Regions from separate parts of the Mesorhizobium sp. 1B3 genome, predicted to be linked through region 1. Evidence: riboswitches for the same ligand, from Rfam matches in the RefSeq annotation. Region 1 holds a riboswitch; the other holds the start of a gene.
The links. A riboswitch is a leader RNA that binds a small molecule or an ion and turns the genes downstream of it on or off. The one in region 1 is predicted to bind glycine.
Positions count from the first base shown of each region.

Region 2: linked by a shared signal. The riboswitch ahead of ACCO56_RS07860 (D-amino acid dehydrogenase) and the one ahead of ACCO56_RS32975 (D-amino acid dehydrogenase) in region 1 are both predicted to bind glycine.

Region 1 covers NZ_JBJHDO010000030.1:73-5,975, forward strand. The annotation lists partial or broken gene ACCO56_RS32970 (malate synthase G) at 1-434, opposite strand, end outside; gene ACCO56_RS32975 (D-amino acid dehydrogenase) at 451-1,710, opposite strand; glycine riboswitch at 1,857-1,958, opposite strand; gene ACCO56_RS32980 (amidohydrolase family protein) at 2,017-3,456, opposite strand; gene ACCO56_RS32985 (M24 family metallopeptidase) at 3,591-4,766, opposite strand; gene ACCO56_RS32990 (mandelate racemase/muconate lactonizing enzyme family protein) at 4,808-5,903, opposite strand, start outside.
Region 2 covers NZ_JBJHDO010000002.1:581,420-589,723, forward strand. The annotation lists gene tdh (L-threonine 3-dehydrogenase) at 1-732, opposite strand, end outside; gene ACCO56_RS07855 (glycine C-acetyltransferase) at 753-1,955, opposite strand; gene ACCO56_RS07860 (D-amino acid dehydrogenase) at 2,058-3,320, opposite strand; glycine riboswitch at 3,455-3,542, opposite strand; gene ACCO56_RS07865 (helix-turn-helix domain-containing protein) at 3,631-4,221, shown strand; gene ACCO56_RS07870 (ABC transporter substrate-binding protein) at 4,900-5,940, shown strand; gene ACCO56_RS07875 (ABC transporter permease) at 5,979-7,706, shown strand; gene ACCO56_RS07880 (ABC transporter ATP-binding protein) at 7,724-8,304, shown strand, end outside.

The sequences.
Region 1 (5,903 bases):
TCATAGAGCGAGCCCCAGCGGGCGTTGGCGGCGTTGAGGGCATAGCGGGCATTCATCACCGGCACGACGAGTTGCGGCCCGGCCAGTTCGGCGATCTCGGCATCGACATCGGTGGTCGTCACGCTGAAGGCCGGCCCCTCCGGCAGGAGATAGCCGATCTCGGCGAGGAAGGCCTTGTAGGCGGCCATGTCCGTGGGCGCGCCGTTGGCCCGGTACCAGTCATCGATCTTCTGCTGCAGCGCGTCGCGCTTGGCCAGCAGCGCCCGGTTCTTCGGCGCCAGATCATGGACGATCGCCGAGAAGGCCTGCCAGAACGCATTCGCGTCGATCCCGGTGCCGGGCAGCGCCTCGGCCTCGATAAAATCTCGCAGCTGACCCGCAATCCTGAGGCCGGCGATTTCGACGCGGTCGGTACTCGGGGTGGAGATGTTCATATCGATTCTCCCGGATTCAGGCAGCCAGGGCCACAGAGGCCCCGAGATCGCCGACGATGCATTCGGCAACCATCTGGGCTGTGGCGGCGGAGAGCGTCCAGCCCAGATGGCCGTGGCCGGTATTGTAGAAGACCCCCGGATGCCTGCCTTTTCCGACACGCGGCATCATGTTGGGCATCATCGGACGCAAGCCGGCCCACGGGACGACCCGGTTGGTGTCGACAGCAGGAAACAGCATCCTCGTCCAATCGACCAGCGGCCGTACGCGGTCGTGCCGTATATCGCGATTCATGCCGTTGAACTCCGCGGTTCCGGCCACCCGGAAACGCCCAGGCCCCAAGCGGCTCGTCACGATCTTGGCCCGGTCGTCGAGCAGGCTCACCCAGGGAGCAGCCTCCTGGCTTCGCTCGTCGTCGAGATGCACCGTGATCGAATAACCCTTCACCGGGTATACGTTGACGCGGTCACCGAGCATGGCTGCGAAATGGCGGCTGGCCGAACCGGCACAAACGACCACGGCGTCGACCTCGATCATACGGTCGCGTTTGGTGGTTTCTCCCGACAGCGAGCCCAGCGAATAGGCGATCTGGAATTGCCGCTTGCGTTCGACACGGTTGACGGTGGCATCGAAGAGAAAGCTGGCGCCGCGCTGCTCGCAGGCCCTGGCGAGACCGAAGGTGAATTTATGGATGTCGCCGGTCGAGTCCGACGGCGTGTAGAACCCTCCGAAAAATTCGCCATGCAAGGTGGGCTCGATCGACTTGACTTCGGCCGCAGTCACGGGCTGCCGGTCCAAGCCCCCTTCCATCAGCATGGAGTTGACCTTCAGGGCATGCTGGAAGCTCGGCTTATCCCAATAAATGTGGAGGATGCCGCGACGGACGTGATCGAAATCGATCTTCTCGCGTTCGGCGATGCCGAACAGGTGCTCGCGTGCCGCTATCGCCAAGCGGGTGGTCTCAACCGTGTTCTCGCGGTAGCTCATGATGTTGGAAACGAACTCGGCGAGCCAGGCATATTTGTGCCAGCTGGGTGCGGGATTCATCAGCAGCGGAGCATCACGCCTCATCATCCACTTGATGCCCTTGAGAAGGGTCGACCAATGGTTCCAGACCTCCGCATTGCTGGCGGAAAGCTGGCCGCCATTGGCGAAGGATGTTTCCATCCCCGCGTAACGCTGACGATCGATGACAGTCACCGAATACCCTCGCTCAAGCAGGGCATAGGCGGTGGTGACGCCGGTGATACCGGCGCCTATGACGGCAATATGGGGCATTGCATTCTCCGCGACCAAAGTTGGGTGCGGACCGGAGTCCGCGGTTGATCCCCAATCTGTCGCTGTACCTGAGAGCTTAACCGCGACGGCTCGGCCGGCGTGGCTTTCCCCTTCGGTGGGCACTCGCGGTGCCACTCTCCAGATCGTTCAGCTGCATGGTCATCTTTGCCTGAGAGTTTCCTGGGGGGTTGCTCCGTCGGCGTCGGCTGTCGTTATCTACGACAGCCGATCTCTCCCATGCAGCCATTCGAACGCATTCACATGGCTGTCTGTACGCTCCACTCCGATGACCGGCAGTGCAAGCAGTCAGTTTCCTTCGTCGTAAAGCGTTGTCGTGGTTTCGACGCCCTCCTCATGCAAGCCGGCCCGCCTGACGGCGGCGGCTGCGAGTTCGCGTGCCTTGCTGCGAATCCCAACCTCGTCGACACCCTGGACCTTGCCATCGGCATAAAGCAGCTTGCCGTCGACCCAAGTCTGGGTGATCGAGGCCGTCGACGCCGAGAAGACCAAGGCCTGCAGCGGATCATAGAAGGGCGTCCACTCGACATGATCGAGATCGAAGAGGATGAAATCCGCCTTTTTGCCGATTTCCAGCGAGCCGATCTCGTCGTCCCACATGAGGGCCCGCGCGCCCTCGATCGTCGCGGCGCGAAGGGCTTGCCTGGCGGTGAAGATGTCGGGCTGCATGCGGGCATCCTTGAACATGCCGGCCACGACGAGCATCTGGCGCATCAGGTTCATGTTGCCGGCCGCCGAGACGCCGTCGGTGCCGAGTCCCACCTTCACACCGGCCTTCACCATCTCGGGATACTTCCCGATAGCGGTCGCGCCCTTTCCGAGCTTGAAGGAAGAGCACGGGCAGAAGGCAACGCTGGCGTCACGTTCGGCAAGCAGGCGTACTTCTTCGTCCGTCACGGCCGCGCCATGCGCGATGACAAGATTTTTGCCGACCCCGCCGGCACGATCGATCCTTGTGATCGGCCAACAGCCATACTTGCTTTCGCAGACCTTGGCTTCCTCGATGGACGTTGCAAGGTGATAGGTCGTGCCGACGCCGAGACGTTCGGCGAGCTTCACCGCGCCGACATGCAGTTCGAGCGAGCAAGGCTCCTTGCCTTCGATATTGACCCAGCAGCGCGCACGGCCATCGAGCGCTCCGTTGTAGCGGACAACGCAATCTTCCAGAACTTTCAGCGCAGTCTGCGCGTCGGGGAAGAAATGGTGCTCGGCCATCTCCTTGGTCCAGCCGCGTGGCAGTTCGGCCGGAGGATTGTCGGCCGCATGCCTGCCCGTGATGCCGCGGATGCCGGTTTTCTCCATGGCCCGGATGACGATGCCGGGATCGTATTGCGACCCCATGTCCAGGAAGCAGGTGGTGCCACAGCGAAGCATTTCCGTAATGCCGAGCAACGCGCCCCAATACTCGTCTTCTTCCGTGATATGGGCGTAGAAAGGCTTGGCCCAATGGAAGACCCAGGCGCGAGTGTTGAGGTTGTCCGGGAAAACCGCCCGGGACAAGGTCTCCGACAGATGAACGTGACTGTCCACGAACCCTGGGCAAGCGCCGAGCATCCTGCCGTCGATGACCTTGTCGAAGCTCACCCCTTGATGGCGGGCCGCAATTTCAGCCGCCGGTCCGATATCGGCAATCCGGTCATTCTCGATCACCAGGCTTGCATTGCGCAGCACCGTGTCGTTTCGGTCGACCGTAAAGGCGAAGTTCAAATCTTTGATCAGCGTGCGCATGCGTTTCCACCCGTTGCGGACCTGCACAGGAACGATCCCACCGGGCCCGCTGCGGTGGGCGATATCGTCATCACCCCGATCGGGACACCATGCCCCGATCGATGTTTCTTAAAAGCCGGCTGGCGGCTCCCCCCCTAGGCGACGGCCCGCTTCGCCGAGGCGCCCGTCCTGGCCGTCCCGGTCGGGATCAGCCGATCGGTATCGGCATAGTCGGAAAGCAGCTCCGATCCATTCCTGGTGACAAGCAGCATGTCCTTGTTCTGCATGCCGAATCCATATCCGGTATCGTAGCAGAGAGGCTCGAAGCCGAGCACCATGTTCTCCTCGAGCGGTGCATCGCTCCCGGGTTTGCCGAGCACGGGCGTCATGCCGAGATATGGATCTTCGTGCAGGTGCAGGCCAATTCCGTGTCCCACGAAAGAAATCGGAGGCAGGTTCATCCTGGCAAGTTTGGCGATGAACGCATCGTAGATCTCGCGGCAGCTTGCGCCGGGTTTCACCTTTTCCATGATCTCGTATTTGCACTCGACCAGATGCGCCCAGATCTTGTCGGCCATGGGCGGTGCCTCCCCGACGACCGCCGTACGACACACGCCGGCCTGATAGCCGTTGATGACGGAGAAGATTTCGACACGGCAGATGTCGCCCCGCTTGAGTACCCGTTCGGAGGGCCCGACATTGGGCAAGACGCTGCGTTCTCCGGTCGCCACGATCAGCAATTTGAAGTGATCGGCCCCCAGAGAATAGACGTTGCGAGTCAGATGCCCGGCGATGTCCATTTCGGAGTCGCCTTCGTCGACCACGGCCAGCGTATCCGTGATCGCCTGGTCGGCGATGCGCGACAGCTTGCGCAGAAGCGCGATCTCTTCCGGAGTCTTGATCTGCCGCAAACGGGCAAGGATCGGCTCGGCATGCTCGAATTTCGCAGCCGGCATTGCGGCGACGAGCCGAGCGAAATCGCCTGCCGGCAGATAGTCCATCTCAAGACCGATCCGGGCCTTGCCGAGGTCGAGGCCATTCAACTGGTCGGCCAGAACGAGCATCGGGTCGTCTGAAAACTCCGCCCAGATCCGCGTCGGGACATCGGGAAGGCGACGTTTGATCGTCGACGCTTCCATGTCCACCCCGAACAAAGCCGTGCGCCCGTCGGCCGTCACGATCGTCATGGCGTGGCGATGCCGGATAAGCGGCTGCGATGGCACGACGAAACCTGTCGTGTAAGCGAAGTTCTCCGGGGAACAGCAGATCATGGCGTCGAGCCCGTGCTCGGCCATTGCCTTAGTCTGTTTTCTGACGATTTCTGCCCGCATGATTGCTAGTTTCCTCTCTCCTGATGCCTTTGCATCCGCCGTCAATCGCGGACGCGATATTTCTCGATCTTGGCCAGATCCACGTCGATTCCCATTCCAGGACCGGACGGAACGACGATCGCGCCGTCGACGAACCGCATCGGCTCCACGAGCAGGTCGTCCTTGTAGTAGATGCCTCCCACCTGGCCATGCTGCGCTTCGGCCGGGGTCGAAACGGGAATGACGCAAGACAAGGTGACGGCCGGTGAAGCCGCCGCAAGCTGCACATTGGCCAGATTGCCGACACCCGTCTCGATCGAGCCATTGACGTTGCAGATGATGCCCGCGGCCCGGCACACCGCACCCACTTCCATCGCCTTGTAGAGACCGCCGGCCTTCGTCGTATAGATCGACACGATCTGGATCCCGCCGGACTGAACGATCTGTATGGAATCATGGGAGTTCCAGGCGGACTCGTCGGCCATCACCGGGGCGTCGATGCGTCGTCCGACCTCGGCGATACGCTCGATGCCCATGACGGGTTGCTCGACATATTTCAGCCGGTTCTTTTCCATTCGGCGCACGGTCTGGACGGCCTCGCCAGGTGTCTTGTAACCCTCATTGGCGTCGACACAGATCTCCACTGCATCTCCTACGACCTCCCTGACGGCATCGACCATTGCGACGTCACGGTCAGCATCCACGCCGATCTTGACCTTGATGGTCTTGACCCCTTCTTCCACGAGCTTGGCTGCTTCGGCCCGTGCCTCCTCGATGGAGATCAGTCCGATCGAATGCGTTACGGGCACGCGGTCCCGCGCCTTGCCGCCAAGCAGCGTATGGACGGGCACATTGAGCCAGCGTCCGGCAAGATCGTAGGCGGCGAACTCCACCGCCGCTTTGGAGTAAGGATAGCCGCGGATGATCGCATCCATGCGGGCATGGAGTTCCGCGAAATTGCCGAGATCGAGACCGACGACGGCGGGCGCGAGATAGGTGTCGATCACAGTACGTGTGATCAGGGCCGATTCGCCGAAATAACGGCCGAATTCACCACCCCAATCCTTCAGGGCCGGAGCCTCGCCCCAACCCACTCGGCCATCGCTGTCGGTCATCTTGACCATCACATAACGGCCTATGACCTCGGTCAAACCCGCC
Region 2 (8,304 bases), on a different contig from region 1:
CGCCGACGCGCCGCTCATCTCAAGTCCCACGTCGAAGCCTTCCTTCATGCCGAGGCGCTCCTGGACCGAGCGCAGGTCCTCCCTGCTCACGTTGACGGGGACGACATCAGCGACATCCGCCGCCAAGGCTAGGCGGTGCGGATTCATGTCAGTGATCACGACGTGCCGCGCCCCGACATGACGCGCGACGGCCGCGCTCATGATGCCGATGGGACCGGCTCCGGTGATGAGCACGTCCTCGCCCACGAGATCGAAAGACAAGGCCGTATGGACGGCATTGCCGAGGGGATCCAGAATGGCCCCAATCTCATCATCAATCGCATCAGGAAGCGGCACGACATTGAAGGCTGGCAGGCGCAAGTATTCGGCGAAAGCCCCGGGGATGTTGACGCCAATACCTTTGGTCTCGGAGTCCAGGTGGAACCGCCCGCCGCGTGCAGCGCGGCTGCTCGTGCCTACGACATGGCCCTCGCCGGAGACGCGCTGCCCGATCGCCAGCTTCCTGACGTTCGCGCCGACTTCCACGATCTCGCCGGCATATTCGTGGCCGACGACCATCGGAACCGGAATAGTGCGCTGCGCCCATTCATCCCAGGCGTAGATATGGATGTCGGTCCCACAGATGCCAGTCTTGTTAATCCTGATGAGAACGTCATCTGGATCGATCTGCGGAATCACCCGCTCGTCGAGCCAGAGACCCGGCTCGGCTGCTGCCTTGACAAGTGCTTTCATGAGAACCCCTTTGTGGACCATCAAACCAGGCCAAGCGCTTTGCCGGCATCGGCGAAGGCGTCGATGGCGAATTCCACGTCCTGCTCGGTCAGCGCGGCTGACATTTGTGTCCTGATCCGCGCCTTTCCTTTCGGCACGACAGGGTAGAAGAAGCCGGCGACATAGATTCCGCGCTCATCGAGAGCGGCGGCCATATCCTGCGCCAGCCGCGCGTCATGCAGCATCACCGGAATTATGGGCGTCTCGCCCAAGAGCAGTTCGAATCCGGCCTTCTCCAACCCGGCCCGGAAGCGTGCGGCATGGAGAGAAAGCCGCTGCCGCCTGTCGTCGGCCTTCTCGGCGATCTCGATGGCCTTGATCGATCCCGAGGCCACCGCCGGGGCAAGGCTGTTGGAAAAGAGATAGGGACGTGCCCGCTGGCGGAGCAGATCGACAATGGGTTGAGACGCGGCAATGAATCCGCCCATCGCACCGCCGAGGCTCTTGCCCAGCGTCCCCGTCACGACGTGAACGCGCTCGCCCACTCCAGTCAGAGCGGGAGTTCCCCGGCCGGCCGCTCCCAGATGACCGGTCGCGTGACAGTCGTCGACCAGAACCAGCGCGCCGTGCCGTTCCGCCAGATCGCAGATCGCGCGGAGGTTGGCGACGTGTCCATCCATCGAGAACACGCCGTCGGTTGCGATCAGCTTTGAGCGGACGCCATCGCGATCGGCCTCCTTCAGCCGGTCTTCCAATTCATTCATGTCGCCGTTGGCGAAGCGGTAACGCTTGGCCTTGCAGAGTCGGACGCCATCGATGATGGAGGCGTGATTGAGGGAATCGGATATGATGGCGTCCTCGGCCTCGAGAAGCGGCTCGAACACACCACCGTTGGCGTCGAAGCAGGCCGGGAAGAGGATGGCGTCGTCCTTGCCTAGGTAGCGGGCAATGGTTCGTTCGAGCTCCTTGTGCAGGGTCTGAGTGCCGCAGATGAACCGTACTGACGCCATCCCGAAGCCGAACTCGTCGAGTCCTCGCTTCGCCGCCGCGATCACCTCGGGATGATCGGCAAGCCCGAGATAGTTGTTGGCGCAAAGGTTGATGATCTCGCGATCAGTACCGTCGCGCGTGATTCGAATCCTACCCGACTGCCGGCTGCTGAGGACTCGCTCACGCTTATGGAGGCCCTCCGCCTCAATCTCAGAGAGAACCCGCCGAATGCGATCCTCTAGATCCGATCCCATCCAAACCTCCACTATCCAATATATTGAAATTTTCCGATATAACGGATTTCTTGTCAAGCAGAACCTTAGTCGGCAGTTAGACCCGAGCTTTGTCGCGGCCTCTCACGCGTTCTGCGCGGCGTCGGTTCTGGAGATCAGGGAAGTGACCATTTCTGCAGTCACCGCTGACAAAGTCCATCCGAGGTGACCATGACCGGTGTTGTAAAAGACACCGGGACGCCTGCCGGCGATCACGCGAGGCATCATGTCCGGCATCATGGGGCGAAGCCCCGACCAGGACATGTACTGACGGGTACTCATGTCTGGGAAATGACTGCGGCACCATGCGACCAGCGGTTCGATGCGAGCACTGCGAATGTCACGATTGAAACCGTTGAACTCGGCCGTGCCGGCGACCCGGAAGCGATCGACGCCGAGACGGCTGGTGACGATCTTTGCGTCATCATCGAGCAGGCTGACCCAAGGCGCGGCCTCCTGATCGATGCGCTCGGTCAGTTGAACAGTGATGGAATAGCCCTTAACCGGATAGACGTTGATCCGGTCTCCCAATTCCCGTGCAAGGCGTCGCGAGCAGACACCGGCGCAAACGACAACCTTGTCGAATGACGCCTGCTCGAGCGGCTCGAACTCCTCGGTGTCAGCAAGATGTCGGAAGCGGATTCTGATGTCGCCTTTATCCGCATAAATCCACTCGATCTCGCACCCCAGTCTGTTCTCCACGCCAAGACGCCAGCATGAGGCGGCCAGGCCATTGGTGAACTTATGAATGTCGCCGGTAAAGTCACTCTCGGTGAAAAAGCCCCCGTAGAAGTCGCCTTTAAGGGCCGGCTCTATGTCGCGAATCTCGGCGGGTGAGACCTCGCGCCGCCCTAGTCCTGCTCGACGCAGGATCTCGGTCACTCGCGCGGCGTGCTCGAACTCTGCCCGCGTCTGGTAAACGTGGAGGATGCCGCGTGTCTCGCAGTCGAAGGCGATGTTCTCCTCGGCGGCCATCGCCTGCAAAACACCGCGTGCGGCGATGGCTAGACGAGCCGTAGCCTCGGTGCTGCGCTCGTAGGTCGGTATAGCCGCGATAAACTCGGCCATCCAACTGAGCTTGTGCCAGGAGGGGTAGGGGTTGACAAGGAGCGGCGCTCCTGGCGTTAACATCCATCGGAGCCCCTTGCCTATGGTGGACCAGCTATTCCATACTTCTGCGTTGGATGCCGACAGTTGTCCTCCATTGGCGAAGCTCGTCTCCATCGCCGGATAGGGATGCTTGTCGAACAGGCTGACGCGATAACCTGCCTTGGCGAGCTTATATGCAGTGGTGACGCCCGTGACGCCGCCCCCGATGACGGCAACACGATCTCCGATTGAAGGCATGAGAAATCACCCGCTCACGCGGGCCCCCCAGCCCCCTCTGTCATTGGCCTGAGAGCTTCGTGGAGCGCCCTTATTGGCAGATCCCACTTACACCGTCGGCGGAAGCCTGTTGGCTTCGCTTTCCAGAGCTTCTTGACGCGCTTGCGGTCCGTTTGCCTGAGAGTTTCCGGGGCGGTTGCTCCTTCGGCGAGGCGTTATTCGCCTCTCTCCCGCACCGCGGACTATGATGCGTAAAATGCGGGCAGGCAATGGGAAAGTTTGAAAAGATGGAAAATTCCCGTAAGCTGGAAAAGAAGGGACCTTCCCCCAAGTGACCGTCTGGAAGAAGGCGAACATGGCACAGCGAGCTCCGAAGATCGGACCGGCAATCCAGAAGGAACGTAAGCTCCGCCGGTTGACGCTCGAGCAGTTGGCGGCGCAAGCCGGCGTCTCGAAATCCATGCTCTCCCAGATCGAACGTGGCGAAGCAAATCCCACCTTCGCGGTCGTCTGGAGTCTGACGCAAGCTCTCCAGATCGACTTCGGAGCGTTGGTGGGCAGTGGGAGCGCCGCAGCCAGTGTAGGCCAAATTGAAGTCACGTCGCGGCCGCATACGCCTGAGATCCGCAGTGCTGACGGAAGATGCCGATTGAGGATCCTCAGCACTCCGCGGTTGGCTGGGCGCACTGAATGGTATGACGTAGAGATCGATCCTTTGGGTAGCCTGGACAGCGAGCCGCATTCAGCAGGCACGTTTGAACATTTGACCGCCCTGACCGAAGGATTTGAGGTCGCTTCCGGAGCGAACGTCATACCGCTGAAGGAAGGCGAGACGGCGCGGTATCCTGCAGACGTTCCCCATCGCATCACCAACGTATCCGACAAACGCGCCCGCGGTTTTCTGGTAGTACTGTACAAGTGATCGGGGGCCGATTGACAGTATTTGATCTTCACCAGGAACGGTACTGGCGCGATCCGTCCAGATTTGTCGACAAGATTTAAGCTTGAGAGTCTGGGCTAACACGAAGGGCCATCCTCCCTTTGTATTCCATAACAAGCCCGACGTTCTGGCGGATTGTTTGAGCTTGACGAGGCAGTAGACGTCGGCTTCACCCTCCTCCCTACTATCTCATTATAGAAGAAATGCCGACCGGGGCACCGTAAGGATCCTGCAGTTCCCCATGTCCACGTGACGGGCAGAATTGCCGTAAGGTGCCTACCGCACAAGTCGCTAGCGTTTGCGCAAGGCGAGTACGAATGCCTTGAGGCCGATCGGGTTTCACACCCGGCCGAACAGCGTTTCACGCTCGCGTCGGGCCGTTTGGAAATGATCGATGATGGACCCGGCTTCTAACTCGTACCGTGGACGCCGTCTCGACGGAAAACTCGGCGAATACATATATGGCATCGCGTACCGGCGATTCCATGGACGAGACCTCTAGGCAGCAGACACGCCTTCAGGATTGTGCTGTACGGACACCAATCATAACATTTACTTATAAAGTTAGTCACCCCGATCATTGGCCTTCGCCGAGTTGGACTCATAAGGTCCGGCACGTCGGATGAAATCCGAGAGAACGCAAAACAATGGGAGTAGACAATGAAACAGCTTCAGCTGCTATCGGTGGGCCTTGTTGCGCTCAGTCTTTTTGGCGCGAGTCAGGCGACTGCTGAATCATCGGATACGGAGCTTTACGCAGCTGCGAAGACCGAAGGGCCCATAACATGGTATAATGGAACTACTAACGAGGAGACGGCTACCAAGATAGTCAACGGCTTCATTGCCAAATACCCTGGTCTCAAGGTGAATTCGGTTAGCGTGGGTGCCCAGGTTGTCTTCCAGCGGGTACTCCAGGAACTCGACGCGCAGAGCCCGCAATCTGATGTCTATTCGTCGACAGACATTACACAGTTCGAAATCCTCAAAGAGCGAGATGCACTTCTTAATTATCGGCCAGCGAATGCCGAATATCTGAAGCCAGCATTAAAGAACGTCGACCCGGACAACTTCTACACGACGACGAACGTCGTTCTCATCGGCATGGCGATCAACAAGGACCTCGTGTCAACAGCCGACGAGCCCAAGAACTGGACCGACATCCTCGACAGCAAATGGCAGGACCAGATCGGTGTGGGTAGTCCCAACTTCAGCGGCTCCATGGGAATATGGACAGTTGCGATGGAGGGAAAGTACGGATGGGACTTCTTTGAGAAACTCAGCAAGCTGAATCCCCTCGTTGGCCAGTCGATCAGTGATCCACTGACGACCTTGAACGCAGGCGAGCGAAAAATCGCGGCCGCCGCGGCGCCCGACGTCGTCACCGTTCAAGCCTCCAAGGGCAATCCCCTCAAGGTCATCTATCCTGCGGATGGTTTCGTCGCAGCAATCAGTCCCACGGCAGTACTCAAGACTTCAAAGAGCCCGAATGTCTCAAAGCTGTTCGTGAACTTCCTGCTGAGCGAGGAAGTCGCTGAAATCAATTGGGCAAGGTTCGCTACCTCAGTGCGGGGCGACCTGAAGGAGCCGGACGGGATTTCCGGTACAGGCGACGTCAAGTTGATCATTCCGACCGCAGAGCAACTGGCGGAAAAACTCCTCCCGCTCAGGCAGAAATGGAAGGAAACAATGGGAGGCATGTGAGTCCCGAGATCGCCCGACATCCCACCAAGAATTATAAGATGACGAGAACTTCCTTCTTCGAATCTCTCCCAGGTCAGCTGGTGGTAGCTTACCGCCAGTTGGACCTCACGATCCTCGTCTGGATCGTGATCGCACTGGCACTGGCCTTCCTCACAGTGAATCCCGTTCTGTCCCTTCTGGTCGACAGCTTCAGGTCGATCGCGGACCGAACGTTCACGCTTCAGAACTACGTCAGCGCGTTCACCAGTCCCGTTAAACTCTCGGCGGTGTGGACAACCGCACTTTATGCGGCTGGAGTCTCGATCCTCACGGCGATCCTTGCAGTGCCAACCGCTTGGGCGGTCTCACGCACTGACATGCCGCTCAAAGGCTTCGTCAGGGTTCTCGTTTTGGGTTCCTTCATCCTTCCGTCTTATCTCGGCGCCGTCGCATGGATACTCATAGCCGGTCCCAATTCGGGCTGGCTGAATATAGCGTGGCGATACCTCACAGGCTTCGAGGGAGCGTTGATCAACGTTTACTCCTTCAGCGGACTTGTCTTCGTTACGGCACTCTATTCATACGCTTTCGTCTTCGTCTTCGCGTCAGACGGCTTTGACCGTCTCTCGTCGGAAATGGAAGACGCAGCAAACATTCTTGGGGCCGGTCCCGTAAGGACGACGCTCCGGATAACCATGCCATTGGTTGCGCCGGCGATCATCGGCGGCATGATCGTCACCTTCTTGGAGACGTTCACGCTGTTCGGGACGCCGGCGATTCTGGCTCTCCCGGCGCGCATAAACGTGATGACGCTCGAACTGTGGAGTTACTTCCAGTATCCCGTCAATCCATACGGAGCCGCCGCGTACGCGCTACCCCTCATCGGCATCACGTGCCTGCTGTTCCTCCTGCAGCGACTGTACTTTGGACGGAAAGGCTACGTAACCATATCTGGCAAGACAACCGAGCGGCGGTTGATCGCGCTCGGAAAATACAAGTGGGTCTTTCTCGGGTACAGCTTGGCAGTCTCGGCGTTAGCGCTCGGCTTGCCGCTGGTGGCGCTCACACAGGCGGCGTTCACAACGGCCTGGGGCCGAAAGCTCAGCTTTGATAACCTTACACTGGAGAATTTTCGCTACGCGCTGTTTGAGAATGATGCCACGGTCAACGCAATCGCGAATACCGCTCTGTACTCGTCCGCTGCCGCGACTCTCGCAGTCATTCTGTCTCTCGCCGTCGCCTATGTCGTCGCGCGCAGATTGCTTCCGTTCGCTGGGACTCTTGGCATGCTTTGCATGGCGCCCTTCGTCATTCCGGGGATCGTCATCGCTATAGGGTTCTATTCTGCATATGCCAATGCTCCGTTCTACTTGTACGGCACTGGTGCCATCATCATCATCGCGTTCACTACTCGCTTCCTGCCGATAGCTTACGTGAACAGCACAGCTGGAATGAAATCGCTCAATCCGGAAATGGAGGATGCGGTTCGTATTCTCGGCGGCAGTCGGATCAGGGCACTCAGAAGCGTGGTCATGCCCCTCCTGAAGGGCAGCATCGCAGGATCATGGATGCTGGTGTTCATTCCAGCGATACGAGAGCTCAGCTCGGCGCTGTTTCTCATCACGCCGAACACCAAGGTCGTTTCGATCTTGATCCTTGATTACTCGCAGGGAGCAAACTTCGAAATTCTTTCCGCGATTGGCTTGATCACTCTTGTGGCCAGTGTCTGCATCTATCTCATCTCCCGGCTGCTGATCGGCCGAGACGTAATGCTCCGCAAACAGTGAAGAACATGAGTGATACAATGTCGCAAGCCGGCTCAAAACTTTCGCTGCAACATCTGTCCTGCGTATTCGGCAACTATGTTGCGGTTGATGACGTGAACCTCGATGTCCAGAAGGGCGAGTTTATTTCCCTTCTAGGTCCATCGGGATGTGGAAAAACGACCACTCTGAGGATGATCGCTGGCTTCATCAAGCCAACGGACGGGCACATCCGGCTCAACAGCCAGATCGTCTCTTCCAGCAAAACGAGTTTGCCGCCGGAAAGGCGCAACATGTCGATGATCTTCCAGAGCTACGCCGTGTGGCCCAACATGACAGTCGCCCAGAATGTGGCTTTCGGTCTAAAGTTAAGGGGGGTCTCACGAGGGGAAGCTGGAACGCGCGTCGCAGAAGTCCTACAGCTTGTCAAGCTAGACGCCCTAGCCGAGCGCTATCCATCTGAACTTAGCGGCGGGCAACAGCAACGAGTCGCCCTCGCTCGCGCGATTGTCGTCAAGCCTGACGTCCTATTGCTAGATGAGCCGCTCTCCAATCTCGACGCCAATCTGCGCGAGGAGATGAGGACCGAGATCAAACGGCTCCACAGGCTGTTCGAGATGAC